Regions from separate parts of the Photobacterium carnosum genome, predicted to be linked through region 3. Evidence: predicted binding sites of a transcription regulator. Region 3 holds the regulator's gene; each other region holds the start of a gene.
The links. Region 3 encodes CRP, which controls carbon source genes, mostly activating them, when cyclic AMP is high. Its sites were predicted from a motif close to TGTGANNNNNNTCACA; they were not measured.
Positions count from the first base shown of each region.

Region 1: a site for CRP is predicted at 4,901-4,916, ahead of recB (exodeoxyribonuclease V subunit beta). Genes of this name have one in related genera too.
Region 2: a site for CRP is predicted at 4,961-4,976, ahead of cdd (cytidine deaminase). Genes of this name have one in related genera too.
Region 4: a site for CRP is predicted at 3,242-3,257, ahead of udp (uridine phosphorylase). Genes of this name have one in related genera too.

Region 1 is NZ_WMDN01000018.1:10,828-19,001, reverse strand. Features, by position in the region: gene recD (exodeoxyribonuclease V subunit alpha) at 1-1,144, opposite strand, end outside; gene recB (exodeoxyribonuclease V subunit beta) at 1,137-4,757, opposite strand; gene recC (exodeoxyribonuclease V subunit gamma) at 5,043-8,174, opposite strand, start outside.
Region 2 is NZ_WMDN01000003.1:229,227-237,400, forward strand. Features, by position in the region: gene GLP24_RS04630 (nitrous oxide-stimulated promoter family protein) at 1-70, opposite strand, end outside; gene GLP24_RS04635 (hypothetical protein) at 308-601, shown strand; gene GLP24_RS04640 (thiopurine S-methyltransferase) at 900-1,538, shown strand; gene purT (formate-dependent phosphoribosylglycinamide formyltransferase) at 1,615-2,790, opposite strand; gene GLP24_RS04650 (DMT family transporter) at 2,955-3,830, opposite strand; gene cdd (cytidine deaminase) at 3,964-4,851, opposite strand; gene GLP24_RS04660 (CidB/LrgB family autolysis modulator) at 5,064-5,753, opposite strand; gene GLP24_RS04665 (CidA/LrgA family protein) at 5,750-6,094, opposite strand; gene GLP24_RS04670 (hypothetical protein) at 6,212-6,736, opposite strand; gene sbcB (exodeoxyribonuclease I) at 6,903-8,174, opposite strand, start outside.
Region 3 is NZ_WMDN01000008.1:11,755-19,928, reverse strand. Features, by position in the region: gene astD (succinylglutamate-semialdehyde dehydrogenase) at 1-1,160, shown strand, start outside; gene GLP24_RS09460 (DUF1338 domain-containing protein) at 1,201-1,998, shown strand; gene GLP24_RS09455 (hypothetical protein) at 2,078-2,260, opposite strand; gene crp (cAMP-activated global transcriptional regulator CRP) at 2,456-3,088, opposite strand; gene GLP24_RS09445 (OsmC family protein) at 3,471-3,875, shown strand; gene GLP24_RS09440 (phosphoribulokinase) at 3,952-4,821, opposite strand; gene GLP24_RS09435 (YheU family protein) at 4,972-5,184, opposite strand; gene GLP24_RS09430 (hydrolase) at 5,282-6,250, opposite strand; gene GLP24_RS09425 (ABC transporter ATP-binding protein) at 6,318-8,174, opposite strand, start outside.
Region 4 is NZ_WMDN01000004.1:49,468-57,641, forward strand. Features, by position in the region: gene GLP24_RS05400 (LysE family translocator) at 1-313, shown strand, start outside; gene GLP24_RS05405 (Card1-like endonuclease domain-containing protein) at 615-1,781, shown strand; gene GLP24_RS05410 (hypothetical protein) at 1,888-2,118, opposite strand; gene udp (uridine phosphorylase) at 2,320-3,087, opposite strand; gene GLP24_RS05420 (zinc/cadmium/mercury/lead-transporting ATPase) at 3,479-6,088, opposite strand; gene GLP24_RS05425 (response regulator) at 6,244-6,717, opposite strand; gene GLP24_RS05430 (ATP-binding protein) at 6,730-8,055, opposite strand; gene GLP24_RS05435 (SLC13 family permease) at 8,086-8,174, opposite strand, start outside.

The sequences.
Region 1 (8,174 bases), on a different contig from region 3:
CGGAGGCTAATTGATCTCTGTCACCCAATAAAATCAATTTAGCCCCTTGTGGCATTGCGTCTAATAATCGCGCCATCATCGGCAAATCGACCATTGAGGCTTCATCAACCACCAGCACATCTAGGTGCAACGGATTATCTTTATGATGCCTAAACTCAACCCGATTTGGAATCGAACCTAATAAACGGTGTAATGTACTTGATTGCGTCGGAATTAAATCTTTAATCGCCTGCGGTACAGCTAATGATTTGATAGCAGTACCAATAGATTCCGTTAAACGCGCCGCCGCCTTACCTGTCGGTGCCACCAGCATAATATTCGGTTTATGTTCACCATTAGCTTGCATCACCAACGCCGCCAATAATTTAGCTACAGTGGTGGTTTTACCTGTACCCGGCCCGCCCGAGATCACTGCAAACTGACGTGTTAGTGCCATTGCTGCGGCTACTTTTTGCCAATTTAAGCAATTCGTCGTTGGCACCAAACTATCTAATGGTTGTAAATCCGTTATTTGCTGCGCTTGTTGTAATACGTTATCAATCGCCATCCAATCAAGCTGCTGTGGTGTGACAATATTCAAATAATCACAGGTTATTTGCTGGCGTTGTTTAGCGTCAGTCGCACCTTGCAACGCATGGTATAAATGCCCATAGCTTGGCTGAAACAAATCATTCAACGCTTGATGCATCAAACTCAATTGTTGGTCTTGCCACTGGGTGACTTGACCGTAATTAGTCGCCATATCCACAATCCGCTTTGCAACCGTTTGTTCAAATTGCCAATAACGATTAAGGTATAAACGACCATGATCAAACACCAAAGGACTTGCTTGTAAGCCTTGTGATTGAACATTAGCTACCACATCAAATTGTGATAATAATGGTGCCCATTGGGTTAATTCAGGTGAGCCATCAACTAACGCTACCGATAATCGGCTTGATAAACCAAATAAGTGCTGCACTCGCAATTGATCTAATTGAATACAAACATGGCCTTTGCCTAATTCATAACTCACTAATGCAGCCATTAGTGCTGCCAAATCCTGTTGCGATTGCGGACTGTGTAGCGCCACAAATTTAGCAAACTGATAATCAAGCTGACGTAAGCCACCTTGTTTAGTCAGTGTTTGTAAACGCTTAAGCATGTGATAGCACTCCTTTCATGAGTAAATCCAATTCATCAAGTAATTGTTCACTTGGGCGCGCATAAAAAATACCACTGTCACTCCCCGCCTGAATACCGCGTAAAAACAAGTAATACACCCCACCAAAATGGGTCTCATAGCTGTAATTAGGTATACGACTACGCAGAAAACGTTGTAATGCCAGAGCATAGATTTGATATTGCAAATCATAACGGTGTTCACGCATCGCGGTTTTCAATTGCTCACCTCGATACACTTGTGGATCATCACCTAAATAATTTGATTTCCAGTCTAAAACGTAATATTTACCTTGATGCTCAAACACTAAATCGATAAAACCTTTTAGCATTCCACTCACGGTTGCAAAGCCTAATTCACCCGCTTTAGCTGACAACGGATCATGTTTTGCAATCACCTTGTTGAGTGCCACTGCTTGTAGGATCTCAATCGGCAATAAAAATTCCATTTCCGTTAATCGTTGCGACGCTGTTTTATCCGCCAACCGCAATGCATCACCATCAAGCGCACAAGTTAATACATCTTGAATTAGCTGCTGCAACACAGGTAACCACGCTAATTCATAATTTTCTAATTGCAGTAATTCCGTTAATTTCGCGACCGTTTCAGGGCAATCAACCGCTGCGGTAAAATCAATTTCTTCAAACACGGTATGCAAAAAGGTACCGGGACGCGCACCACGAGGAAAAGTATAAATCGAGTATTGTGGCTCTAATTCCAACTCATTATCGTCGATGTCTTCTGTCACATTTCGCACCGAATCAATATCAAACCCGGGTAAATCTAGACTGCTATCATGAGCCGTTTGATGACCTTGCTTAACCAAATTAGAATAACTGGTCATCCACCAATTACGCTCTAATGAGGCAGAGAACGGCCGTTTAACCAAGGCTTCAGTTACTTCCACCGGTGGTTGCCATGACACATCACTTAATTGCGGCGGTTCAGTCACAGTGATTGCCCCTTGCGCCTCACACAATTTAGCTAAGGCTAATTCAAGTGCAGCGACACCGCCCGCCTCACCATTCTGTACTAAATGTCCCATTGCTGAGCGATGTAAGCCAGTTGGCTCTTTGGTGCTACGGCCATTACGAATCGGAGCCATACCAACATAACAACCATAAACAGCACGTGTTAGCGCCACATAAATTAAGCGTAGATCTTCGGCTAATCGTTCTAGATCGGCTTTTTCGATTGCGGGCGCTTGTTTAGCAATATCAAGTACCGTGATGTTATCCACTTCATCGTGATATTTAACTTCACCTTTACTATCGACCTCACGGTAACTGCACACAAACGGCATAAAGACTAAATTATATTCCAAGCCTTTTGATTTATGGATAGTAACGATCTGCACCAAATTACGTTCTGATTCTAACCGCATCACTTGATCATCGGCATTGCCGTTTGGCTCAGCAACATGTTCAGCTAACCAGCGCAACAGTGCATAATCACTGTCTAATGTTTGACTCGCCTGTTGCAGTAATTCACCAATATGCAGCAAATCAGTCAACTTACGCTCACCGCCATCTTCGGCTAATAATCGCTCTGCAATTTGATTTTTTGCCATCACACTGCGCAACATTGGCATCACACCACGTTTTTGCCACTGTTGGCGATATTGCTTAAAGCTATTAACTGCAATTTCCCACTCATTCTCATCATTATTGAGTTGATCAAGTTCAATTGCAGTGCGCGCAAACAGCCCTGATGCTAACGCCGCGCGTAATATACGATCATCTTCAGGGGTTAATACTGCTTGTAATAAACGTTGAATATCGGCCGCTTCTGGGGTTGAAAACACACTGTCACGGTTAGATAAATAAACACTGGCAATGCCTTGTTTGGATAATGCTTCACGGACTAATCGCCCCTCAGTACCCGTACGCACCAACACCGCTATATCTCCCGCTTCAATACTATGCTGTTGTTCTTTATCTAAGAAATACGCTTGTTGTTGCTGCGATTGAGTCAGAATATGTTGAATTTGTGCCGCAGTGGAAGCGGCCATTGTCGCTTGATAATTACCTTTGGTTATCGGCTTACCATCTAGGCTATCTTGTAACCAAAACGTCAATGCGTGTTGTGCTTCACCCTCTAACCACCAGCTACGTTGAGCGGCGTTAGGGCTATGATCAACCGCTAAAAATTCAATATCTTGATCATAAATAAACGGACTATCAGGCTGTTGAAATACACCATTAACAGCTGCAATCATATTAGCTGTCGAACGCCAGTTAGTGGCTAATGTATAGTGATCGGCGACTTGGCGACGCGCTTGAATATACGTAAAAATATCAGCGCCACGGAACGCATAAATAGCCTGCTTAGGATCACCGATCATAAACAGGCCGCATTCAGGGTGATGACGATAAACATCACTAAAAATACCGTATTGCAGTGGATCGGTATCTTGGAATTCATCAATCATCGCCACTGGATATTGAGCACGAATTTTACTCGCGAGTAGATCATCAACATCATTATCAATCGCAGCGCCTAACTGCGTCAGCAAGTCATCAAACGATAACCATCCTTTACGCGCTTTAGCGTCAGCCAATAATTGACGACAATGCTCAATCGCATGGGCTAATAATGGCTCACGTAAATTAGCAGGATGATCTAATAATTCAGCAATGGCATTAAAAACCGCATGTTCAGGCGCATCACCTTTGGCGGTTTTTTCAATTAATGTCTGCTGATGGAAGCGAATCAAATTATCAGGCAGTTCATAACCAACGGTGGATTGCGCTGCCCATGCGCTGACTTGTTCAATCCAATTGGGTAAACTTTTTTTGGTATAACTGCGTTTATTGATCCCAGAATTGGCAATTAAGGCTTCAAGATCTGCTTGATGCTGACGCCACAACGCTTTTACTTCATCAATCCGCACAATATTTTGCTGGTGTAATTGTTCTAACGATTCGGTCATCGCAGCCACTGACAATCGTACTGGCGCACCAGTTAAACTATTGCCAATTTCTTTCAATAATGCCGTGGGTGATGACCAAATTTCACGCACTTCATGGGCTAGCGCTGGCGGTAAATGATAAAAACTACTACGCCAATAATCCGCCACCACAATATTTTTAAGCTGGCTTTCATCGGTCACAAATTCATTATTAAAACGGCTACCCGATTCAAACGCATTTTGAGTCAGCATCCGTTGACAGAAACCATGGATAGTATAAATCGCCGCTTCATCCATCTGCCGTTCGGCTTGCAATAAAAGGGTTGCGGCTAATTTATGATCTGGATATTCATTTAATAACGGCTCAATAACAGGATCGTGACTAATACCACGACTAAACGCTAACCGCGCATCATGGATACGGGCACGAATACGAGCACGTAATTCTGCCGTCGCCGCTTCAGTGAAGGTTACGACTAAAATTTGATCAACCGTCAACTGCTGTTGATGACGAGTGTCCTCATTACCATGCGCTAGCAATAACCGTAAATACAAACTCGCGATGGTAAATGTCTTACCTGTACCCGCTGACGCTTCGATCAAACGCGTGCCATGCAATGGAAACGTCATTGGTTGCAGAATATTCGTTAGTACGTCATCCGTTGTTAGTACTTCAGTCGCCATTATGTCACTCATCCCATGGTTGCTATATGTAACAACAGCACCAGCCCGATAATTTTTAATGTCAGTGATCGAGCTAGTTATTATGTGACCCAACACTTATAAGTAAATATTGGCACCTAATATTCTATTGTGTTCCTATAATGTGAGAACTTACTCACGGTTTATACGACAGTGGTTAGTTAGTATCAGCGCCAGAAACTTGGTCACCTCTGGACCTGTGGCCGCACAGCGAACACCCTACAACTAACAATGATTTGCTGGCGGCCACACTACTTCACTACCGCGTTATTCTGGCTTAATTTCTTTACTATTCACCACTACCGCTTGTAGCACCAATGCCGCTAATTGATTCGCATCTTGTGCCACATCGTCATTCCATTGCGGCCATACGCGCTGAATGTAATCATCACCGCCTTCCCCAGCAAACAAGTAACCGTCGTTAAAACATTCTGCCATTTTTGTCAGGGCTTTTTGTTCAGTTTCTCCATCACTCTTCCAGCTACCATCACGGCCGATATGGGCTTGTATGGCTGCCATCGCAGTTTTAGGGAAATACGCTAAAGGTTGATTTAAACCTTGGTAATACAGTTCAATCAATTGCTGTAAATAAGCCAGTGCTTGCTGTGGTTCAATCGTTTGTAATTCAAACTGCTTATCAGTACCAATAATATGGGTAACCTGTTGGGTTTCAGGCACCGATATAGCCAAACATAAATGATCAAGCCAAGCCGTTAAAAAATCTTGAGGGCGAATTTTTCCAGTACGGTAACGTAAAAGACCAGACTGATAACGCTGCTTGAGCCAGCCTTGTAAAGAGACGTTATGCCCCTTAATCATCACGGTGATCGCCACTTCTTGATCCGCTAATGGTGCATGAATTAATGGCTCAATCACATCGGTTAAATTCGCTACTGCTTGACGACTAGCGGCTAAATCAAGCTCACCAAATGCCGCGACAGGTAGATTACCTGCGGCACGCTGCTCTGCTGCAAACTGGTTATAAATCACATCAGGATCCGCATTTTTCAGCTTGGCATCTAATAATAATTCCAGCAATTGATCGCGAATTAAATAGCTTTCCAACCCGTTAAGAACAAACGGCTCATCGTCTTCTAATAGCCCCATTGGCGCTTCAAAATACACTTTAAGACGACGGTTAAAAAAGTAACGCACCGGTAAACGCCAAAAACGCTGTAATTCAGCCAGTTCTAAAACCATGCTGTGATCATCCGCCATCGGTTCAGCCATTAATGCATTAAGCTGAAATGGCGCACTTGCCTGACCATCACGGTTGGCAGCAGGTAACCATTCAATTGCAAAACTGGCGTGATCGCCAATAAACGCACTGGGGCTAAACGGTACTAACGGGTGATGTTGAATTAACTGTTGTTTGATATTGTTTGCAGAGACATCTACCGCTAACGGTTGATCGCCCGCGCAGCAATAGCCTTGTTGGCAATACTCCACCAGCTCACTGACTAACACTGATGGCACTTTTTGAGCGTTATCTTGAATCGAACGGCCAACATAGCTGATATATAATGTTTGTTGAGCGGATAACAACGCTTCTAAAAATAAATAACGGTCATCATCTCGACGGGAACGATCCCCCGCTTTGGTGCGACCATTCATAAGATCAAACCCTTCAGGGGCGATGTTACGCGGATAAGCACCATCGTTCATTCCCAATAAACACACCACATTAAAAGGAATAGAACGCATCGGCATCAGGGTACAAAAGTTGACTTGTCCGGCTAAGAAACGCTGGCTAACACGCTCACCAGAGAGCTTATCTTGCAAGTATTGTGTCAATACCGCTGGCGTGATTTGCCCTTGATAACCCGCATCTTGTAATTGTTGGTGCAAACGCTGCAAGTTATCGCGAATCGATTTTAAAATTAACTCGCCTTCCAACTCAACCACAAAGAAATCATCCAGTAACTGATGTAATAACTCAGCCCATTGATTAACGGTTTGTGATTGTGCCAAAGCACTGCGATATTCAATTAAGCTATCGATAAATCCTGCTAATTGTCCTGCTAATTCAGCATCCAATCCTTGTACTTGATCATAAGCAGAGATCCCAACAAATAAACCAGTATCATGCGGCATTGCATAACCCAACAGCATTCGGTGAATACCAAACAACCATGTATTTTGCAGTTGTTCGGGTAAATCAAACTGACTGGCGGTATGTTGATCAAGTCCCCATCGAATACCCGCTTCTTCAATCCATTGTTTGATTTTTTCAAAGCTAATGCTATCAAAACCAAACTTTTCCATCACCGCTGGTACTTCTAGCAACTCCAATAACTCAGAGGCATGACAGCGACTTTCAGGCAAGGTGAGTAAGCGCAAAAATGCCAATAAAATCGGGTTTTCTTGCTCAGCTGTACGGTCAGAAATAGAGAATGGAATATAACGATTACCCGGCGCATTACCAAATACTGATTGAATTGCAGCACTGTAAGCATTGATGTCAGCCACCATTACAATCACATCACGCGGTTTTAGCTTAGAATCCGCTTCAAACATCGCTAGCAATTTATCATGCAGCACTTCCACTTCACGCATTGGGCTATGACAAGCATGAATGGTGACCGAATGATCATCAGCAGCAATCGGAAATTTGTGTTCACTGGAATCGAGTTGAGTATCGTCTTGACGATCAATTAACTCTAGAATGTCATATTGAATAGCATGTAATAATGTATCAGGTTCAATATCAACAAAACCATCGTCATTAGTATTGATGTTCATTCCAGCCAAAAGATAAACATTATCACGGCCAAGTTTACCCATCGATGCAAGTAAACTATTACCACTAACCCTTTCAGACATTTCATCATAAGATGATTGATCGTCATCTTTAAATTCTTTTAAAACATCATCAATATTATCTTCAATTGATCGTAATTTAACGCGATTTCTAGCAGCTAAACGTGCTAAATGTTTATTATCGCGAATATCACCCCAGTAATATTGACAAGGGTTAGTAAACATTAAATGGACATCAATATGTTCACCAATCGCGGCTAACGCATCTAAATAGCGAGGGGGTAATGAAGAAATACCAAACACAAACAATCGTTGTGGTAACCCCGCCGCCAGTAACGCTGCCTTCCCTTCATTACCAGAATAATTGTTCAGCGTTTCAATAAAGTGATCGTACAAATTAGCACGATGATACGGTGATTGTTCTAATGCTAAGGTTTGATCGTAAAGCGCTTGCCATAAGATCGGCTGCCACGGATGCTCATCATTAAGCTCTGCAACGGTTTCGCCCGCTTCCCATTGCTGGATCCATTCAGGGCGATACACTAAATATTGGTCAAAAATATCGGCTATTTTTTCAGACAGTTGGTAACACTTGAGAGAATCACTGTCGTTATCTAAATAACGTTGTAATGGTTCAAA
Region 2 (8,174 bases), on a different contig from region 3:
TCATTGCCGTTATAGTCCTAAATTCATCATTAAGTTGACCAAATAGGTGAAAGTCGTCTTTTTTATCCATGTATTGTTACCTGTTAGAAGTTAAAGGAATTATTCTAACGCTTACAAAGATGTATTTTAAATAAAACTTTTCAAAAGAGTAAAAATAAATAGAAATACGATTTTTTGTGGTAATAAGTGTTAATAATGTTATTAGAGTGAAAAATTTAATGATTAAACACAAGAAACATGCGGAGATGGCTTGATTTAACGGGAGTTGAGCAGTAGTATCCACGCCTCGATTTTTATGGTGGTGTATATGAGCAGATTTGAGTGCCTTGAAAGAATTGTCGACGAATATCGTAAGAAAGTTCGTGACGCAGAGTTTAACCGTCAGAACGATAGCGAAGTGGCTAAAGTTCTAGTTTTATTAGTCGGTAACTCAATGTTCAGTCTGGCTGATGAATTTGCTGATTGGGTTAATCGTGGCGGTGATCGTAGCTATGGCGGTAAGTTTTTTGTTTCTAAGCAACTAATGACGTTGTTAGAGCCAGTAACTTTCCGTGGCGTAACGGTTCGTCGTGATTCGATTAAACTATTCAGAATTTCATAACCTGAGTGGCTTCCAATCGTTATTCAATGACTCTCCGATAGAAAAATTGAAAAACAGATTTTTGATCTAGCTATCAGCGTGGTCAATAAAAAGGGGATGCTATGGCATCCCTTTTTTGTTGATTATTATAAAGTGACATGTTCACCTGCATTACCTTGTTTATCTTCTCTTCCTGCACTTTCGATTTTTCCTATTCCTGCTGTTTTCCTGTTTCTTCTGTACTTAACCCTTGAGTCTCAATAGCGACTTATGGTCAACTAGCATCAAATAAAAAATATATAAAGAAAGAAGGTAATACATGGACGCTGAATTTTGGCATAGCCGTTGGACTGAAGATCGTATCGGGTTTCATTTAACCGATGTTAATCCATTATTAATAAAACACTGGTCACTGGTTAATGCTCAACGTGATGATCGCGTGTTAGTACCAATGTGTGGCAAATCAGAAGACTTAGTTTGGCTTGCGGCGCGTCATAATGATGTGGTTGGGATTGAACTGAGTGATATTGCTGTAAAAGCTTTTTTTGCTGAGAATCTTTACACGCCATTAGTCACCGGGATCGGCTGTGAGCATGTGTATTCATTTGATGAGATCACAATTTATCAAGGGGACTATTTTACCGTTCCTGTTGCACCGGTTGATGTGGTGTATGATCGTGCGGCCTTAGTTGCGATGCCACAATCAATGCGTGAACGTTATGTTGAGCGTTTATTGCAGTTGATTAAACCCGGTGGGCGTATTTTATTAGTGACCTTAGATTACCCTCAATCACAAATGGACGGACCTCCATTCTCAGTGCCTAAGGCTGAAATAGAAGCGTTATTCAGTGGTTGTAAGATCACCCATTTAGAACGTGATGAAGCTGATGCAACCCATCCTCGTCGTCAGCGTGGTGTCGAGCGTTTCGCTGAAGAAGTATGGCTAATTGACGTTTAATAAACTCACAATAGCGTAGCTGAAAAAACAAAGGCGTCTATGTGACGCCTTTATTGTCTTTATTGCGCCGCTAAGGCTACAGAATGACGTTAACATCTGCTGCCGTAGCAATGGCATCCGTAACAGCTGTGTCAATGTCATTACGGCGTGTAAGCGCAACCCCAAGACGACGGCGACCATTGATTTCAGGTTTGCCAAACAGTCTTATTTGCGTTTGTGGACGAGATAACGCAGCGGTTAAATTATCAAATCGAATATTGGTAGAAATACCTTCAGCAAGAATAACCGCAGAAGCTGATGCACCATACTGTGTAATCGTGGTAATGGGCATGCCTAAAAAGGCACGGACATGCAATGCAAATTCAGATAACTCTTGAGAGATCAGGGTTACCATTCCTGTATCGTGTGGGCGAGGGGATACTTCGCTAAACAGCACTGTATCGCCTTTAACGAACAATTCCACCCCAAATAGACCATAACCGCCTAATTCGTTTACAACCTTCTTAGCAACGTTCTCAGCCGCTTTTAAGGCTGCCTTTGACATTTGCTGTGGTTGCCACGACTCGCGGTAGTCGCCATTCTCTTGACGATGACCAATTGGCGCACAGAAATGCACACCATCAACCGCGCGTACTGTCAGTAGCGTGATTTCATAATCAAAATCGACAAAGCCTTCAACAATCACACGACCTGCGCCTGCACGTCCACCTTCTTGTGCGTATTGCCATGCTGATTCAATGTCTGCGGCAGTTTTAATCACGCTTTGACCTTTGCCTGATGAACTCATGATCGGCTTTACAACACACGGCATGCCAATGCGATGCACTGAGGCTTCAAAATCGGCATATTGATCAGAAAATTCATAAGGCGAGGTTGGAATGGCTAAGGTTTCAGCTGCAAGACGACGAATACCTTCACGGTTCATGGTCAGTTTAGTCGCGTTAGCGGTGGGTACAACATTGACACCTTGGCTTTCAAGTTCAACTAAAGTATCTGTCGCAATTGCTTCAATTTCAGGTACAACAAAGTGGGGTTGTTCAAGGGCAATAATACGTTTAAGTGCATCACCATCTAACATATCAATCACATGGCTACGATGTGCTACCTGCATTGCTGGCGCATTCTCATAACGATCAACAGCAATCACTTCAAGCCCAAGACGCTGACACTCAATAGCAACTTCTTTACCTAGCTCACCAGAGCCAAGCAGTAATACACGGGTTGCATCAGAACAAGTAGCGGTACCAAACATTGAAATTCCTTACGATTTGTCATTAAAGGTGAAATCTGTCGCTAATAATACCTTATTTTAATGTTTGCGCAATCGTTTGCTTTTGGAGGGTATTTGATAGAAAGATCATAATTGAAGAACGTGAAGCGAAAAAAAACCGCTTATCATAAGCGGTTTTAATGTGGTTATTTTTTACGATTTTCCCAATGGGTAATAAAAGCAACGGAGAGAATAATAATCCCAGCACCAAGCCATAATCGTCCGGGTGGTGCCCAGCCAAAGACTAACCATCCACCTAATACGTTTAAAGGTAATTTAGCATGATCAAAAGGTTGGACAAAAGAAGCATCAGCCACGGCATAGGCTTTAGCGATTGCCCATTGTGCTAACCCAGTTAATAAACCTGCCAGAATTAATAACCACCAGCCCAAACCGATTGTTGGCATGGTAAAATCAGGAGCAGCTAAAATAAGATTGAAAGGCGTCATTAAAATAAGTAGATACATCACGATGGTTGTGGGTGATTCATGGCTAGATTGTTTTTTCACCATCAATGAATAAGCTGCCCAGAAAAAGGCTGCACCTACAGGCAATAATGTCGCGATGTTAAAATCTTCAGACCATGGCTCAAGAATAATCATTGCACCAACAAAACCACCTAACGTTGCTAACCAACGCGCTTTACCGACAGTTTCTTTAAGAATGAGCCCTGAACCAATGGTTGCAAACAGCGGGGAAATCATCAGTAATGCAATACCTTGCCAAATAGGAACAGGGTAGGCTAATGCCCATAACCATAACTGAATACCAATAACTGCAAAAAACACCCGTAAGCAGTGTAACCAAAAATGATTAGTTTTAAGTGATTGACGAATGCCTAACTTGCGTAGCCAAGGCAGCATTGCGATCAATGCAATAAAGTATTGGATCAACGCCACAGAGGTGGAAGGAACATGCATTTTGATACTAAGGTACTGAGCTAAGCTATTTACTACGGCAAACGCGAGCCCGGCAGTTAGCATCCATGCTGCGCCTCGCAGAGGATTATGTGTTTGAGACATTGTCATTGGCTTCTAATAATTAGGTGGCAAGATGATACGCTTTTGGTGTTTGATAGCCAACATTGATCAAGTTTAGATAACAAAAAACCGCCACTTAGGCGGTCTCTTCAATCTTTTTAAATCAATTGCAGACTTAATAAGCAACATACGTTAATTGTATATCGGGATTAAGTGCATCTAACAATGCTTGTGTACGCGCTAATTGACTAATTTTACTTTCAGCACTTTCTACCAGTGCCGCTTCTGCAATTTCAGATAATGAATAGTTAGACATATTCATATTAATTAATGCAACTTGCAGAGGCGGTAAGCTTGGGTTGAATGCCGCATTTTCTGCATACATTCCTTCAAAGATACGACCATCTTGTGCTTTTAATGCCACACCACTGAAATTCTTTGAGTAAGGTGCATGTGAACGGTTGGCTGCATTACACGCGCTAATCGCAAGTTCTGAATTTTCTTCAATACGAATACCATTATTCAAATCACTTAATAGACCATCTTTAACCCCTAAATCTAGCGGGCCGAAAGAATCAGGTAGGTATTGTTGCAGCGTCATTGGTTCACGTTGTGGCAGTTGGATGATCATGTCGTTAGCAGAGGTTAATTCATTCATAAACTGACGGCAGTGACCACAAGGGCTGTAGTTAATAGTGACATCTTTAATGCCCACTTCGCCCTTGATCCATGCGTGGCTAATAGCCGATTGCTCAGCATGAATAGTACAAGCCATGCTTGCGTTTTCAAATTCCATATTAGCGCCAAAATATAAGCGGCCAGATGTGCCACGTACAATTGCACCAACATAGAAATTAGAAATAGGGACTACAGCATAGGAAGCAGCAAGAGGAAGGAGGGCCAAGCGAAGTTCAGTATCAGTCATGTGCGTTGTTGATAATAAACATTCAAATTGCTCAGGACTGATAGTCGAATCGAAATCTGAAGCTTCAATAATAGGCTTTAAAGCTGACGCCAATTCAGCAGGTAATAAGCTTAATGCTTTTATAACACGTGCGTACATTGGGTGTTACTCCTTCATTGTTTATGGCAAAACATTCTATGTGAATCACCGTACGCTGAGAGTGATCTTGATCACATTATTTACTTTGCTATTACACCTATTACATTATTGAGAGTGGCGTCACACTTGTTTCTGTAATTAACAAGACATTATTTCAATGACTTGTTGAAATTTGATTATTTTGATTACTTTATGTTCGATTACGTGTTGCGCTACGAAGCATGACCAAACAAGTGTAAAAGCAAAGGGAACATCAGCGGGGCTAATAGGGTTGTCATAATGCCGCAAATAACCAAGGCTAACGAACTAAATGCCCCTTCTTGATAGTTTTCTTCTACAGCTTTGGCTGTGCCTAATGCATGTGAAACCGTACCAATCGATAAGCCTTTTGCTAATGGGTGTTTTACACGGAATAGCTTCATGATCGGATAACCTAATACCGCGCCAAATAACCCGACAATAATCACCATTGCAGAAGTGATCGCAGGAATACCACCAATTTGTTGAGAAGCCGCCATTGCAAGGGGCGTAGTGATAGATTTAGGTAAAATACTTGCCGCAAGTTGAGCATCCGCACCCATTGAAAAAGCAATCGCAGTACCAAAGGTCATTGATAACACGCTGCCAACAAAACATGAGGTTAAAATGGTTTTCCACTTACTACGAATAAGTCCAATTTGTTGATATAACGGGAAAGCTAATGCAACAACGGCCGGGCCTAACAAATAGTTGATCACTTCATTTTGAGCAAAATAAGTTTGGTAAGGCACTTCCAGCCATTTTAGTGCCAGAATCATGATAATAAGGGTGATCAAAAGAGGGTTGAAAAAAGGGTTTTTAATTTTCATCGCTAAATAACGTGCAGAATAAAAACAGACTAAAGTTGCCACTAGCCAAATCATGAATTTTTCTCCTTATGGTGTACTGCTAACCCGATTACAATTAATACAATAGTGGTGCTACCAAGAGTACTTGCAAAAATAATAGCGGCATTATTTTCAATGATGCCTAAGTAATTCATTAAACCGACACCCACGGGAACAAATAACAGTGCCATATGTTTAATTAATAGATTACAGGTACTTTCAACCCATTCAGCACGACAAATTCCAGTAACCAGGCCGATAAAGAGGATAAATAAACCAATAATACTGCCAGGAACCGGTAATCCAGAAAAATGCTGAATGCCTTGCCCTAAAAAGAAACAAGCCATGACGATGGCAAATGAGCGGATGTAATTCATGTGTAGAATAACTCTTAAATGTTTTATTCATCATACAAATTAGCATGACAATTGTCACACTAATTTTTTAATATTAACGGACTATATGAGTTTTCGTTGATAAAACAAGCGATAATGTTAATTAATCGTAAATACATACAAGCTTATTAGTAGTATGAATGTAATGACTATTGTTGTAAAAATAGTTGCATAATTAGTCTTTATCACTAATGAGAATGGTTTTCTGGTGTGCTTTTTTGCGATGTTTGACCATGATGGCGTTTTTTTTAATACCGAGGTTTCATTGCGTACTGCTGCGGTATTGGGTAATGACACGCGAAAGCCATAACTAGGGATAATATAGATAGGTATAGCCATTTTTCCATGACGAAATAATTTTTTAGACAGTGATAATAATAGAATATTGAGATCATAATGATGATCACCGCTATCTTCGAATGCATTGGGGTAGATAAAGGTATAACGGTACACCGACTCAATACTGACAACTTCACCAGCAAGATGACAAAGAGAGGCTAAAAAACGGGATTCGTCATCAGTTAATAGTATTTGTTGATTATCATGCCATCGAAGTAGCCTATCTTCAGGAATAAAATCAATACCTTCAAAGCGATAACATTTTATTGCCGTTTTCGTTGTCATTATTCCACCCATTTGTAAACGCCTCGAACACAACCTCACTCGATAGCATTAAGTGTTGACGTAATTGCGACAATCATCAAATAACAGGTCTTATTAATAATAAAAAAGCCCATCACATGATTATTATGATGAGCTTATTGTGTTTTTAAATGTGTAACACCATGAATTACATTAACTTATTAATATAGTCATATAACGACTTCATGATCTTCATTTTATTTTCATTGGATTGGCAATCGAGCGCAGCTGCTTCAAAGCTCTCCATGTACTTAGTCATGTTCTGTTCAAAGAAATCTTGGCAATGATGCTTCCAACGCTGCTGTTCTTGATAGGTAAGCGTTAATGGGTAATTTCGTGCACGATAGCGGAACAACAGCGGTTTAATACGTTCATCTTCAACATTGATTTCTAATGTTGCCAGTGCATCAACCTCAGTTTCTCGAATAATATCCATCGTAGAACGATCAGCGGTTGAGAAGAAGCCATCGTAAAGCATGGTATCAACGTTATCACTATTGGCGTATTCACGTTTAACACTGAACATTTCAAGCAACTTCGCACGAACTTCAGGGTGCTGTTTTAATAATGCTAAATGTTTAAGACATAACTCACGATCAATCCCCAATCGGGCTGCATCTTCTGCTTTAAGCGTTTTCGCAGGCGCAAGCACAGGGCACTTATTTAAATGCACTTCTTTAATCGGGACTGGTAATTCATCAGGACCAAGATCGATACGCTTAGTGTATAAACGCTCACGCAGTTGATCAGCATTCATCTCAATCAATGGGGTTGGATCTTGGGCAAGGTTAACGCAGATCACCGTATTTTGATTATCGGGATGCCACGCCATCGGCACGATCCAACTGGTATTGCCACATTCAGTGCCAAACATACCGGATACATGCACAATCGGGGTTAGATCTACAATATCGATCAGATCTTGTAATTTACGCTTATGACGCAACTCAAACAGGTAATCAAACAGCTTAGGTTGGTTTTGCTTTAAAATCTTCGCCAGCTCAATTGTGGCATAGACATCAGCCATGGCATCATGGGCATTCGCGTGTTCAATACCATTGGCGATAGAGAGCTTCTCAAGCTTAAAGCTAGGACGACCTTCATCATCTGTCGGCCAGTTAATGCCATCAGGACGCAATGCATAACATGTACGCATAATATCGAGTAAATCCCAACGAGAGTTGCCGTTTTGCCACGCCCAGCCATAAGGGTCATAAAAGTTACGGTATAACGTATAACGGGTAACTTCATCATCAAAGCGCACGTTGTTATAACCAATTACACAGGTATTTGGCTTTGATAACTCAGCATGAATTTGCGCAATAAACTCAGGCTCTGATAAACCTTTCTCCATCGCTTCTTGTGGTGTAATACCCGTAATCAAACAGGCTTCAGGTGACGGTAAGTAATCGGCTGGTGG
Region 3 (8,174 bases):
TGATTGCCAAAGTAGGGCTATCAACGCAGGCTTATCATGAGAGAACCGGCACCCGTCAGCGTCAACAGGCCAATACCACCATGATTGTTCGTCATCGTCCGTTAGGGGTAATGGCGGTATTTGGACCGTATAACTTCCCCGCTCATTTACCTAATGGTCATATTATTCCTGCATTGTTAGCCGGTAATACCGTGGTCTTTAAACCCTCAGAATTGACGCCCAATACCGCCCAACGGATGTGTGAGTTGTGGCAGCAAGCGGGTATTACTGATGGGGTGCTTAATTTGGTGCAAGGTGGACGAGCAACGGGAGCAGCATTAGCCATGGCAACTGGGGTCGCTGGGGTATTGTTTACCGGGAGTGCACAAACAGGACATTTATTGCATCAGCAATTTGCAGGGCAACCTCAAACCATGCTGGCCTTAGAGATGGGAGGCAACAACCCATTGGTTGTCGGTCAAGAGTATGGTGAGATTGAGGCTGCAGCATATACTATTATTCAATCGGCTTTTTTAAGTGCAGGGCAGCGTTGTACGTGCGCGCGGCGATTATATATTGCCACCGGAAAAGCTGGCGATGCTCTGTTAGCCCGTTTAGTCGCGGTCGCCTCGCAATTGCTGGTGGGCGATCCATTAGCAACCCCAGCACCGTTTATGGGACCATTAATTTCTGTTGTGGCGGCAGATCACATCATATTGCATCAACAACAACTCTTGGATGCGGGTGGCGTTGCTTTATTAATGGCAACTCGAGGACAAGGCGCAATTGTGACGCCTGCGATTATCGATGTTAGTGCTATTAGTGAACTCGCGGATGAAGAATATTTTGGACCGTTATTACACGTTAGTCGTTATGTCGATTTTACTCAAGCGGTCGCGAGTGCTAATCAAACCCGTTATGGATTAGCCGCTGGGTTAATTTCCACTGATAGCCAGCAATGGCAATATTTTATTGAACATATTCGCGCTGGAATTGTGAATCGTAATCGACCGTTAACGGGAGCGAGTGGTGACGCGCCTTTTGGTGGCCCTGGCGCATCAGGTAATCTTCGTCCAAGTGCTTACTATGCGGCTGATTATTGTGCTTATCCGATGGCATCTGTTGAGGGGGATGATGTGCAATTACCGTCTCAATTAGCGCCAGGAGTAAGCTTGAGCTAAGGTTTAATGAGTGATAATACTTTCAATAGGCAGGCTGATTATGGAATCTATTACCCAACTTTTTGATAGTTTATGGCGCGATTATAGTCAACGGTTATGCCCCTCTGCGGTGCAAATACAGCAGTTGTTAACTGAGGACGCGGCGTTACTCAATGATCATATAGCATTGCGTAGTTTTGGATTACCCAAATGTGGCTTAGCGGTAATTGCCGCGCCATTTATTGCCTTGGGGTACCAGCCACAAGCGAAATATCATTTTAATGCTAAAAAGTTGTATGCAGAATCCTTTATTCATTCCAATCCGTTACTGCCAAAAGTCTTTATCAGTGAATTACAATTAGCGGGGTGTTCTGCAGAATTACAACAAATGATACGGACATTGCTCGATCAGGTTGATGATGCTTATTTTCGCAAACCTGATTTTGTTTATAGTGGTCGTCCGTGGCAACTTGATTTTGCAACCTATCAATTTTTAGCCGCTGAAAGTGAATATGCGGCATGGGTTGCGGCGCATGGTTTTGGGGCTAATCATTTTACGGTCAATATTAATCAATTAGAGCAGTTCTCTGATCTTGAGGAGGTGAATCATTTATTACGTCATAACCAGTTTGTGATTAATCAGGCTGGGGGCGAAATTAAAGGTAATGCTGAAGTAATGTTAGAGCAATCAGCAACTATGGCTGATGTAGTAGGAGTGAGTTTTAGAGATGGTATTCATAAAATATCGGGTGGATTTTATGAATTTGCTAAACGTTACCCGCAAACCAATGGTGAATTATATTCAGGGTTTGTGACTGCTTCAGCAAATAAGATATTTGAAAGTACGGATCGTGAATAGAAAGCATTCATCGGTACAAAGTGAACTATCGCGTAATAAAAAACAGCACTGCGTCATATAAGTGCTGTTTAGAATAAAATTAATTATCTAGCGGCGAACCCCAAACTCCTGATTCATCAGCAGGGCAGCGGCGTAATCCTGTTTGTTGTTCAAGGTAGCAACGACTATCACTAAACCCTGTCATTTCAATGGTTGTTGGTTGACTGGTTAATACCCCAGGTACTGTGGTGTAACTATTAGCAGAAAAGCGTTCAATATCCATATTGACCATTATTGATTTAAAATCCATTTGTGAGCGAAATGTAGCATAAATAGATGCTATTACAAGTTAAAATTTAACAGTAATGCAGATGTGCTCAATGATTGCTTTTGGGTGTGACCATAAGGGGGAAATGATCAAAAAAAACCGCAGGCATAAGCTGCGGTTTCATCGGTGATCTTGGTATTACTAAAATAATTAGCGTGTACCGTAAACCACAATAGTCTTGCCGTGAGCAGAAATAAGATTTTGCTCTTCCAGCATTTTTAAAATACGACCGACTGTTTCGCGAGAACAACCTACGATCTGGCCAATTTCTTGACGAGTGATCTTAATTTGCATGCCATCAGGGTGTGTCATTGCATCGGGTTGTTTTGCAAGGTTAAGTAGTGTCTGTGCAATACGACCAGTTACATCAAGGAATGCAAGATCTCCTACCTTTTGACTTGTCACTTGTAAACGACATGCCATTTGAGCAGATAGACGCATTAAAATATCTGGATTAACTTGAATTAACTGACGGAATTTCTTGAATGAAATTTCTGCAACTTCACAAGGGCTTTTTGCACGAACCCAAGCTGTACGTTCTTGGTCATCTTCGAACAAGCCGAGTTCACCAATAAAGTCGCCCTGGTTTAGGTAAGAAAGGATCATCTCCTTACCTTCTTCATCCTTGATTAATACAGCAACAGAACCCTTCACGATGTAGTACAAAGTTTCTGCTTTTTCACCTGCGTGAATTAACGTACTCTTTGATGGATATTTGTGAATGTGACAATGGGAAAGAAACCACTCTAAAGTTGGATCTGTTTGCGGTTTACCTGGAACCATATTACTAACTTCCTCTGCATATGTTGCCCAACAATATGTTCTGTAGATATAACTCAACAAAATGGTGTGTTGGCAGGGTTACTCACTCAGCGGTTAGGCTGTGAGTTAACTTGAACTGGCTTAGAGTGTATCCTTTTTCTGCAGCTTTTTCTTGATATTGATCGAGCAGACTTGCTCATTTATGAGAGATAAGTGTGCACGTGATCACATCGTTGTGACTTAGTTGCCTAACGTGCCGTTTTAAAGTGGTTTTACTCTCTAATTTTACAAATATAAATATGCAACATTATTAACATAAAACAAAATAAACACTGTTTACATTGATGAAATTGTCAATGAAAATGAACTGAATTTCTGAAGAATATAGCTCAAGGATATAAATATGCAATCACGTGTGAAGTGGTTAGAAAATATGACGTTTGTAGGTCAATCTGCATCGGGTCATAGTGTTGTGTTAGATGGTAATGGCGGTGAAAAAGCCCCAAGTCCAATGGAATTAGTATTAATGGCTGCGGGAGGGTGTAGTTCAGTTGATGTTGTTAGTGGTTTACAAGAATTACAGCAGCAGATCACTGGTTGTGAAGTTGAAATCTCAGCTGAACGTCGTGAACAAGCCCCTCGAATTTTTACTCATGCAAATTTACACTTTGTTGTCACTGGTCATGATTTAAATGATCAGCTAGTGAGTAAAGTGGTGGCAGACTCTCTCGAAAAATACTGCTCAGTGTGTTTAATGCTGGGTCAAGGTGTCGAAATGAGCCACAGTTATGAGATTGTTGTGGCGTAACACGATGATGATTACGGTTGCTGATACCAGTGACCGTTAATCTAACAAAGTAATGGTTAATTAATATAGGTAATGATTACGCTATTTTGCCGTTTTCAATTAATTGTTCGAGCAGCGGGCGCATAATTAATTCCATCGCAAAACTCATTTTACCACCGGGGACAACAAGGGTGTTGTGACGTGACATAAATGAACCTTGAATCATCGCCAATAAATGCGGAAAGTCGACATTCTTTAAGCCACGAAAACGGATCACCACAAAGCTTTCATCTAAACTTGGAATACCTTTGGCGCTAACAGGGTTTGAGGTATCCACCGTAGGGACTCGTTGAAAGTTAATATGGGTGCGAGAAAATTGCGGGGTGATGTAATTTAAGTAGTCATCCATTGAGCGCACTATCGATTCCATTACCGCTTCTCTTGAATGGCCGCGGTCGCGAGTGTCGCGAATGATCTTTTGAATCCACTCTAAGTTAACAATCGGCACCATGCCAATCAGTAAATCAACATGTTGGGCTGCATTGGTTTCCCCATCAACCACACCACCATGTAACCCTTCATAAAATAATACATCGGTATTTTCAGCAAGCTGTTGCCAAGGGGTGAATGTTCCGGGCATTTGATTATAAGGTACGGCTTCATCAAAGGTATGTAGGTAACGCCGAAACTTGCCACTACCGTCTTGAGCATATTGTTCGAAAAAGTGGGCTAATTGCTCGAAATCATTGGCTTCAGCGCCGAAATAACTGATGTGGCGACCTTGATCTTTAGCTTTACGGATTTCACAATCCATTTCTGGGCGAGTGAAGCGATGAAAACTATCGCCTTCTAACCATGCCGCGTTGATGTCCATCATATTAAACATCTTGCGAAAGGCTTCAGAGGTGGTGGTTGTGCCCGCGCCTGATGAACCTGTGACAGCAATAATAGGGTGTTTTACCGACATAACTCACCTGTTGTTGTGATTATTACGTGATGAATAACAAAAATAGACAGTGATAAATGTTACTACAAGTTTGCTGAAATGTCGGTATTAAGTGATAAAAATGCAGATGAAGACAAGTTTTGGTGAGTGATAATACAGTGACTAATTGGATTACATTTGATTTCTTAGCTTAATATCTACCGATTCATGTAATTCAGAGAAAACAATCACCGCATCACCTGATTCTAGTTGGCGTCGAACATAAGCGACTTTATCACTGAGGCTAATTTCTACTTCGCCATAATCGGTACCTTCACGCAAAATAAATTGTTCAATCAGGTTTGTTAATGTTTCTGGATCGATGTCTTGCCAAGGAATAATCATTACAACTTCTTAAATGACTAATAAAATAATAGCCGCAGTATATTCTTAAACTTAACTGAAAAGAAACTTAGTCATTATGTGGTGATGTTGCTTGATACTAAGTTAATTGTTGCTGAAACCACGTCGGCACAGTGTGTTCTAACCAAAATTGTGGTTTGAGTAAGCTGCCATTGATAAAGCCAACATGACCCCCTGTCGCTGATAGATCATAGTGAATGTTGGTGGGTAAGGGGTGCTGAGGAATGACATCACGACACATAAAGGGATCATCTTTAGCGTGAATAATCCGTAAGGGGAGTGTGATCTTAGCCAGTTGTAGTAAACCACTACAACGTTGATAGTAATCATCGGCATTCTTAAATCCATGCAGTGGTGCCGTTACTGCTTGGTCAAATTGCCATACACTGTTAATTGATGCCAGTTGTTGCTGATTAATCGGCATGGTATGAGGGTGACGCTCAATTTTTTGGGCAACGGTGCGTTTAAGTGATGTTAGTAAGTAGTGTTGATAAACGCGCGAGAACCCTTGCTGAATACGATGGGAACATGAGGCTAGGTTGAGCGGTGGTGAGATAGCTTGGGCTGCGATGAGTTCGCTATTATCAGGGTAGTGAGCTAAGTAATTAATCAGCACATTACCGCCAAGTGATACACCTACTGCCATTAACGGACGCTGTGGAAATTGCTGACGTAACCATTGAATGAAGAAGCGTACATCCTTAATGTCACCAGAATGATAGCTTTGCGGATGACGATTTAGTTCACCACTGCAACCTCTAAAATGCATCATCACCCCAAGCCAGCCTTGTTGTTTGGCTGCCATCAATAGACCATTAGCGTAAGGGCTATTAAAACTTCCTTCTAAGCCATGTAATAAAATCATTAATGGTTGGTGATGGTTTGTCAGATCGGGCTGCTCTGTCCATGCCAAATCAACAAAATCGCCATCAGGCATTTCAAGACGCTGGGTGATGGGTGTAAAGAGGGGCTGGTGACGAATTAAGCGAGGTAATAAGGTTTGTAGGTGTGGATTGCGTAATCCTATCGGGGCAGTGAATGGCTGCATATGATGTCCTTTACTCATACTTAAATAAAAACGCCGTAACAATGAAAATCGCTACGGCGTTAAATGATTACTCAGCGTTAAGCTGGCTTTCCATTTCTTCTAATTGTTCTTGCAGTTCCATCCATGCCACTTCAATGTCTTCAAGATCAGATTTAGCATCCCCTTGAAGTTTTAACTGTTGATTCATTTGTGCTTTATTTTCCGGATCATAAATGGTGCTGTCACTTAATGCCGTTTCAGCTGAGGTAATAATCTCATTAAGCTTATCCATTTGTTTTTCAAGCTTAGTCACTTCTTTACGAATTGGTGCTGTTTGCTTGCGGAACTCGGCATCTAAACGCTTTTGTTCTTTACGTGATGCGGCACTATTGTCTTTATTGGTTTCGGGTTTTGCCGCTTGTTGTTCACGACGCTCGTTGCGATGTTGCTCAGTTAGCCACTTGTGATAATCACTTAAGTCACCATCAAATGGCATTACTTGGCGATCATGAACCAGGTATAGATCATCGGTGGTTGCACGTAGTAAATAACGATCGTGACTAACAATAACCATTGCGCCTTCATAAGATTGCAACGCAAAGGTCAGTGCTTGGCGCATATCTAAATCGAGGTGGTTAGTCGGTTCATCGAGTAACAATAGGTTTGGACGTTGCCATACAATTAGCGCTAATACTAATCGTGCTTTTTCGCCACCAGAAAACGGACCGACTTTTTCTAATGCTTTATCACCAAGAAATCCAAAACTACCTAAGTAATCACGCAGTTGTTGTTCAGTTGAGTTAGGCGCAATACGTGCCATATGTTGTATTGGCGTATCATCAAGGTATAAGGTTTCTAATTGGTGTTGAGCAAAGTAACCAATTTTAACCCCTTGCGAAAAGGCCATATCACCGGCTTTGGCTGGCAATTCACCAGCAAGCATCTTAATTAAGGTTGATTTACCGGCACCATTACGACCCAGAAGGCCAATTCGACTTCCTGGAACAAGATTCAAGCGGATCTTTTCTAGAATCAGTAAATCATCATAACCAGCGGCAACATGATCCATCATTAGAATCGGATTTGGCAGTGCAGTAGGCTCTCTAAACTCAAACATAAACGGGTTATCAAGCTGCGCGGGCAGTACTTTTTCCATCCGTTCTAGAGCTTTAATTCGGCTTTGCGCTTGGCGTGCTTTACTGGCTTTGTAGCGGAAGCGTTCGATATATGACTGCATGTGCGTCATTTGCTTCTGTTGCTTTTGAAACATTGCCTGTTGCAGGATTAGCTTTTCTGAACGTTGGACTTCAAACGATGAGTAGTTACCGCTGTAACTGTTCATGGTTTGGTTTTCGACGTGAATAATACGGTTGATAACAGGATCTAAGAAATCGCGGTCATGGGAAATTAGCACTAGCGTACCACGGTAGCTTTGCAACCATTTCTCAAGCCACATTACCGCATCGAGATCTAAGTGGTTGGTTGGTTCATCGAGTAAGAGTAGATCTGAGCGACATAACAATGCTTGAGCAAGGTTTAAACGCATTCGCCAACCACCAGAGAACTGGGTTAAGTTCCATTGCATTTGGTGTTGTGAAAAGCCTAAACCATTCAATAATTCAGCTGCACGGGCATTAATAGTATAGCCACCAATAATATCAATTTTACCGTGTAATTCAGCGACTTTATTGCCGTTGTCAGCCAGTTCAGCTGCGATTAATTGACGCTCAAGTTCGCGGTATTCGCGATCGCCATCAATGACATATTCAATCGCCGCTCGCTCTAGGGCTGGTGTTTCTTGTGCTACCCACGCTAATTCCCAATTACTTGGAAACTGACAATTACCGCCATCTAAGCTGAGTTCATTTTTAAGTAATGCAAATAAGGTTGATTTACCACAACCATTTTTACCCACAAGGCCAACTTTGTCGCCTGGGTTAATGGT
Region 4 (8,174 bases), on a different contig from region 3:
ATACCGTCGTGCTGTCTTTACTAATCTACTTAATCCTAAAGCACTCATTTTCTTTGTGCTGTTCTTACCACAATTTGTTTCAACCCATGTTGCAACATCCTCTGGCGAACAGATGCTAATTCTTGGGTTATTACTAAATGTATTAGGGTTATTATTTAACTTATTTTTAGTCACAACGATTGGTATTTTTGGAAAATCGTTATTGAAGAATGAAAAATTCCGTAATAACCAACATAAATTTATGGGTTTAATCTTCTTCGTACTGGCTATTTGGCTATTAGCTTCACAATTACCAACACCACCAAGTATGTAAATTATTATTGATAACTATGTTTTCAACAAAAAAAATGCCATGAATAACGATGGCATTTTAGAAAATCTCAATATTTAGATAAAAAAAACGCTTAAAAATAGACTATTAGACAAAATAACTGAATAAGTAATATTTCCGATTAATGTGTGCATTATTAGTTTATAAATTTTGACTTGAATTTTGCACTAAAAAACCGCATATACTTACCTTAGATGTGTTGCGCACACTTACTTTTACATTTCTTTTATTTAATGCGCATCACCATATTACGCCCTGTATGTTGGGCGCATTAAGGATTACTATGATTACTCACGTTGGCATTATTGATCAGGATCCTGTCCGTCTGATCACTCCATTATTAGATGAAGCAGTACCTGCTGATAAAATGATCTTTATTGGTACAGAAAAACAACAACAACAATATGATCGACTCGCTTCTATTTTAACTTCACGTAATATTATTGTTGAATTTTTTATTATTCCCGACATTATCAATGTCACTCAAATTAGACAATGTTTGAACCAACTTGCTGAACAATTAAAACACGACAGCCGAGATGTGTGGTTTAATGCTAGCTGTGGTTTACGTCACCGTTTATTATCTGCTTATGAAGTCTTCCGCTCTTTCCATTGGCCTATCTACGTTATTGAGCCATTCAGTGATGAAATGTGCTGGTTTTTCCCTAATGACCGTGAACAACAACAAGTTCAAGATCGTATTCAAATCTCTGATTATTTAACTATTTTTGGTGCACGTTGTGAATTATCTGACAATCCAATGCCAGAATCTCTGAACGACCAATTATGGGAATTAGGCCAACGCTGGGCAAGTTCTGCATTAGAATTAGGCCCAGGTTTAGCAACACTTAATTATCTAGCAACAACCTGTCGTAAAGAACAGGTATTAAATGTTGAGTTAAGTGAAAAGCAACAGGGCTATAAAGAACTTGGCACGCTCCTAACTGATTTAGAAGAAACAGGCCTTGCAACATACCACGATGGTATTTTGACATTTAAACATGAAGAGGCGCGTCGTTTTGCTAACGGTGAATGGTTAGAAAGCCTAGTTCACAGTACGGTTCGTGCAATTCAAAACGAATTACCGACAATTCAAGATCACTCATTGGGCGTGCAGGTTTACCGTAAAATTGGTGACCGTGAAGTGCGTAATGAACTTGATGTAGCAACTATCGTTAATAATAAACTGCATATCATTGAGTGTAAGACTAAAGGTATGCGTGATGATGGCGATGATACCTTGTACAAACTAGAATCATTACGTGACTTGCTAGGTGGCCTACAAGCGCGTGCAATGCTTGTAAGTTTCCGTCCTCTACGTCATCACGATTTAGTTCGCGCACAAGATTTAGGGTTGGCAATTATTGGTCCAGATCAACTTGGTGAATTATATACTCACCTTCATGATTGGTTGAAAGGTGCAGGTGGTCAGGCACATAACCCAGCATAGTTATCTGTAAAAATAATAATGTTCATTGATCAAAAAAGGCCTTTTTCACATAAGGCCTTTTTATTGAATCAAAGATTGAGCGTCGCTTAATGCCGTTTAGCGTTACTTATCCAAGTCGATTAAAAACAACCCCTGCCGCTTGTGGTTTTTGCGTATGGTGCTGACCATCATCTAATAATAATGTCACTATCGTGTAGTTTTCTCCTACTGTTGCAATAATATCTCTTACAACAAACACATCATCTAAATAAGCAATTTTCATCTGTAATACAGGTGAAATAGGTAATGCAATGGTATCTTGACGTCCATTCGGAAATATAATTTTATAATCAATCATGTTTATAACTTCACTAAGCTCAACAAAATACTATTCTACAACAAAATAGAGCTAATGGTTAAATTCACCAATAGGTTATAGCGTATTATCACGTTGTTTTTAATTATAGCTATTTACCTTAAACGTAAAAAAGCCGACAGTAATAAAATACTATCGGCTTTTAGAATATCTAAAATAAATCAGTGCGTTATTAAAAACGACTTATTTCGTTAGCATTTGACGAGCAGCTTCAACAACAATCTTAATTGAACGAGCTTCAGTTGCTTTTAATGTTGCGTGATCAGGAATTTCTTTTTGAGTACGATTAATAATAACGCCCGCAACACAACCTGCACGTAAACCAGAACTTGCACACATAGTTAATAATGTCGCAGATTCCATTTCAAAGTTCAACACGCCCATTTCTTGCCACTCTTTCATAGAGCCTTGGAAACGACGTACTACACGGCCAGAGAATGTGTCGTAACGCTCTTGGCCTGGGTAGAAAGTATCACTAGAAGCGGTAACACCAGTATGCACAGTCGCACCAGCATCATCACATGCTTGTTTCATTGCGGTTGCTACAGTGAAATCAGCCACAGCAGGGAATTCCATTGGAGCAAAGTGTAGACTTGCACCATCAAGACGTACAGAACCCGTAGTTACAATCATATCGCCAGGGTTGATATGCGGTTGAATAGCACCGGTTGTGCCGACGCGAAGAAATGTATTAACACCTAACTGTGCTAATTCTTCCACAGCAATAGACGTTGATGGACCACCAATACCCGTAGAACAAATAACGACAGGCTTACCATCTAGCTGTGCGCGGTACACGGTGTATTCACGAGCACTTGCTAGGAATTCAGGGTTTTCCATTAGGTTGGCAATTTTTTCCACACGAGCAGGATCACCAGGAATAATCGCTAATTCAGCGCCGTTAAGATCCGCTTTATTAACACCTAAGTGGAACACTTTATTGTCAGACATAATGATACCCTCTAAATTTAATCGCTCTGATTGTAGGAACAGAGATGGATAATTATCGTTAATTTTTGTGGTTTGACAGTAAACGTAATACGCAACATAACAACAACGTCTGTCAAAATCTAATGTAAAGATAACGGAAGCTAGAACTGTTTTTAGTGAGCTAATTCACATTAACTAAAAGCAACATAATTTTTAGTTACAAATTAACTTGATGTATATCACAACAAAACGTTTACCTATCGAATCCATCACAAAAAACAAGCAACTTCATCATAACCTTTACCACTGTTATTTACGCTTAATAATAGCCATAAATAAAAAAGCAGAATGGTGTTTAACCCATTCTGCTTATCATAATTATAAAAATAAGACGATTATGTTATTAGCAAAATCATTCTTTTGGTTTAAATCGTAATAGGCGCAAAGCATTTAACGTAACCAAAGCCGTTGCACCACTATCCGCTAAGACTGCCACCCATAGCCCAGTAACGCCCAATATCGTTGTCACTAAGAAAATACCTTTAAGTCCCAGAGCAAGACCAATGTTCTGACGAATATTATTTAAAGTGGCTCGTGATAATTCAATCATTACGGGTAATTCTGACAATCGGTTATGCGTAATCGCTGCATCTGCGGTTTCTAATGCCACATCAGTACCACCACCCATCGCAATACCGATGGTCGCAGTTTTCATTGCTGGCGCATCATTAATACCATCACCAACCATCGCTACACTGTGTAGATCATTAAGCTTGCGAATTTCAGTCACTTTGTCTGCGGGTAACAAACTCGCACGATAATCTATATTAATCTCTTTCGCAATTGCAGCAGCAGCCCGTGCATTATCACCGGTTAGCATTACTGATTTAATACCTAACTGATTAAGCTTTTCTATCGCAATTAAGGCATCTTCACGTAAATTATCCCGCCATGCGACTAATCCTACAGGTTGTGCATTACGCACTGCAACCACCAGCGTTTTACCTTCATTTTCTAAATCAGTTGCTTGCTGCTGTTGCGCAGCTGTGAGCACAATATCTTGAGGTAAACGATCAGCGGCACATAATAAAAATTTATCGCCTTCAGTAATACCTTGAATACCTCGCCCGACTAGGGTTTCACGCTCTGTTGCTTCAACCACTGATAACTGCTTTTCTTGAGCACGATTAACCACCGCTTTTGCTAATGGGTGTAATGATCCCGCTTCAATCGCTGCAGCTTGACGTAATAATTTCTCGTCGTCGTTATCCCAACAAATCATGTCCGTGACAACAGGTTTACCTTCAGTCAGCGTACCTGTTTTATCAAACGCAACCACTTCAATATGACCCAATTGTTCTAACGCCGCTCCCCCTTTAATTAATGCACCACGACGTGCCGCCGCCGCCAAACCTGATGTAATCGCAGCGGGAGTAGAGATAACTAATGCGCACGGACAAGCAATCAATAATAACGCTAAGCCTTTGTAAATCCATTCATCCCAAGATTGACCAAATACTAATGGTGGAATAATAACCACCAGCGCAGCCAATAAAATCATACTTGGCGTATACCAACGGCTGAATTTATCAAGGAAACGTTCTAATGGCGCTTTCCGTAATTCAGCATCTTCGATCATATGCAAAATACGATCGATGGCATTATCACCTTGAGCTGAAATAATGGTTAAGCGCACCACTTTATCCGATGCCATACTACCTGCCATGACTTTTTCGCCAGGTGTACGTTCAACAGGTACAGACTCCCCCGTTAATGCACTTTCATCAAAACTGGCGACAACATCAAGAACTTGACCATCGGCGGGTAAACGTTCACCCGGTACAACTTCAATCACATCACCGGGTTTTAACTCAGCCGCAGATCGTTTGGTTTTTGAACCATCAGCCGAAATAACCGTTGCTTCTTCTGGTACTAAATCCATTAATGCTTTGACGCCACTACGCGCCCGAGAAGCCGCATAACCTTCTAATTGTTCACCAATAAGGAACAAGAAGATAACCATTGCCGCTTCAGCCGTTTCACCAAGGTATAAAGCACCAATAGCGGCAATCGACATCAATGTTTCAATTGAAAAAGGCGTGCCTGATTTGGTTAAAACGACAGCTTTTTTCAATATAGGGAATAAGCCAACAATGGTAGTCAGCGTAAACGCAAATAACCCAACTTCTGCAGAAACTGTTTTATTTAAGACAAAAGAGATCACCATCATCAATGCGATAACAATCACAGACAAATGCTGAATTAAGAAAGATTGGGTCGGTAGGTCAGCGGCTTTCGTTGTTGTAGAAACTAACGTAAAACCAGTTTGTTTAGATTTATTTTCTATTTCAGATTTTAGCGTTTCAGGATCAGTCTGCTGATTATCATGAATATTAACAATCAATTTTTCAGTCGCAAACATCACTTTTGCTGTATCGACAGCCGCTAATGACATGATGGATTTTTCAAGTTTAGCCGCGCAGCTAGGACAATCCATGCCTAACACTTTCCAGCTGAACGTTTTGCCATGAGCACTATTTGTTAGCGATGCTTCTAATGCTAATTCTTGTTCTTTACTCATAGTAGGACTTGAACAGCATTGGCCACTGTGAGCATGTCCGCTATGATCGTGGAGACTATGATCGTGATCATCATGATTATGCGCGTTCTTAGCATCGGAATCGTGACCATCACAATGGTTAGCGTTACTATGCTGATATTTATTTTGATGAGCCGTCTGATCACAAGCTGAAGCATGCGCACCAGTAATAGTAAAACTATTCTTGTTTGTTACGGCATAGATATCATGATGCGTTGTCGTTGAGCAACAACCACCAGCAGCGGGACCTTCAGTGTCGTTATCACCACACCCTTCAGAATCTTTATTGGTCGAGCAACACTCAGAATTTATACTCGAACAACAATCAGCCGTTGCTGCAACCACCGTTACGGTTGCTTGATTAGCAACCGTTGATTTTATTGTATGAATATGATCTTTTTTATTATTACATTGAGCACACATCATCGTTCTCCTTGGGTGCTATTCAGTTTTACTGATGATAATTATAAACCTTTGAGTTAAGACCAAGGTCAAGCAAAATAGCCACATATCACGGTACTCAAGTGATAATAATTATCAAAAAATCAGTAAATATACGTTACACCCTCAGAGTTCAATTAACGTAAACGTCGTAAAACAGTTGCATTATCAATTACATCGCCCCAGAGCGTATAATCTAGTCCCATATCAAAAATATATTCTGTCACTAATGTTCGCACACAGTTAACCAATACCTCAGTATCCCATGGTTTTTCAAAATAGCTTTCGATACGGGCTTTATTAATCGCAGCAATGGTATCTTGCTGGGTAGCTTGCCCCGTTAATAATACTTTTTTAGTATGTATAAAGCGGTTGTCGTTTGCCACTAACGTCAATAACTCAACGCCGCTTTTACCCGGCATCACATGATCGGAAATAATAACCCCAATAAATTCACCCTCTGCATCAAGTTCATCCATTAACGCTAATGCTTCATCCGCTGACTCACAATCTTCCAATAAAAAAGACGGCTCAAACTCAGCTAAATCTTTTAATACTGCACTTAACACTTCACGTTGATCATCAACACAAATAATAGTGATTTTTTCCATAATAACCGTCCTTTACGTTATTGGTAATTTGATTCTAAATGTTGTTCGTTGATGATCGCTTTTAACGACTATAGTGCCCCCATAACTATTAACAATACGTCGAACTATTGCTAATCCCAATCCTAAGCCAAACGATAATCCGCCTTTTTTCGTACTAAAATTTGGATTGAATATTTTACGACGCGTAGCTTCATCGATCATCGGTCCATTATTAGTAATAGTGACTAACAACTTATTTTTTACACTTCGCGTAATAATTTCAATTTGTGGATTGTCAGTATGTTCCATTGCATCACATGCATTCTTGATCAGGTTAACCCAAATCTGTACCAACTCAGTGATGCTAGCGGTTACAGGTGGTAAAATTACAGGTCGTAATACCACATCAACATAGCGTAAATTACTTTGTAATAATGTTAACGATTTATGTAATGTATCCGTGATATCAACATTCGGTATTCGTGCGTGATCACCACCACCAAGCTGTTTTACTGATCGTACAATACTGGCGGCATGTCGTGCTGCAAGTCGTATATCACGCAAATCACGGCCGCTATCCCAACATATTAAGGCAGCATCAATATCTTTAAGCCAATCAGCAGGAACATCACCTTCGGGTAATGCACGCGCAAGGGTTCGAGCTTGTTCTCGACTCAATGTATACTGCTGCTGTAATACTTTGCTGCGTTCACGAACTTGGGCTGAACTAATACTTTGACCATGATCGATACCATGTTGTAAAAATGGTCGCATTTGAGGCTGATTATCATCAACAAACTGGCTGATCGCGGTTTGGATATTCTCCGTTTTACTACTAATCACACCAATCGCATTATTAAGCTCATGAGCAATCCCTGCCGCTAATTGACCTAATGTGGTCATTTGTTCAGTGGCATACAATTTCTGCAACGCTTTTTCTTTTTCTAGTGCCGCTATTCCAGTAAGCATCTGCCGCATCGCTAACTCATGCACCATTACAGGCATAAATTGCTCAGCTAATGAACCATAATGCTCAGGCTCAACCGCTTGGGTCGATAAATCAATCCAAGCAATCTCACTGTCTTTTTCTGCAACAACCGTCGTAGAGGCAACAAGTGTTTGAGCAAAAAAACTGTGTACGCCAAAGAACATCCCTTCTTTGACCACAAACACCTGCGCACTTAAATCATTTTCTTTACTATTTACATAGCCTGATAACTCACCTTGTTTTACCCAATATAAGCGATCGTTATACCCATCTTGTCGCAAAACCTCCGTGCCAGCAGCAACAGCAATCATCGACTTAGGATCTTGAAAATAGGTATCAATGATCCGTCGCAGTGCTTTGGGTTGATTCATAGCATCATCCTTGATCTAACGTTAACAGCACTAAATATGATCGATAACTTGTAACCCCCAAATCATCACAAAACTTAATAACACCCCGACGACACCGACAATCGCACCTATTCGAGCCA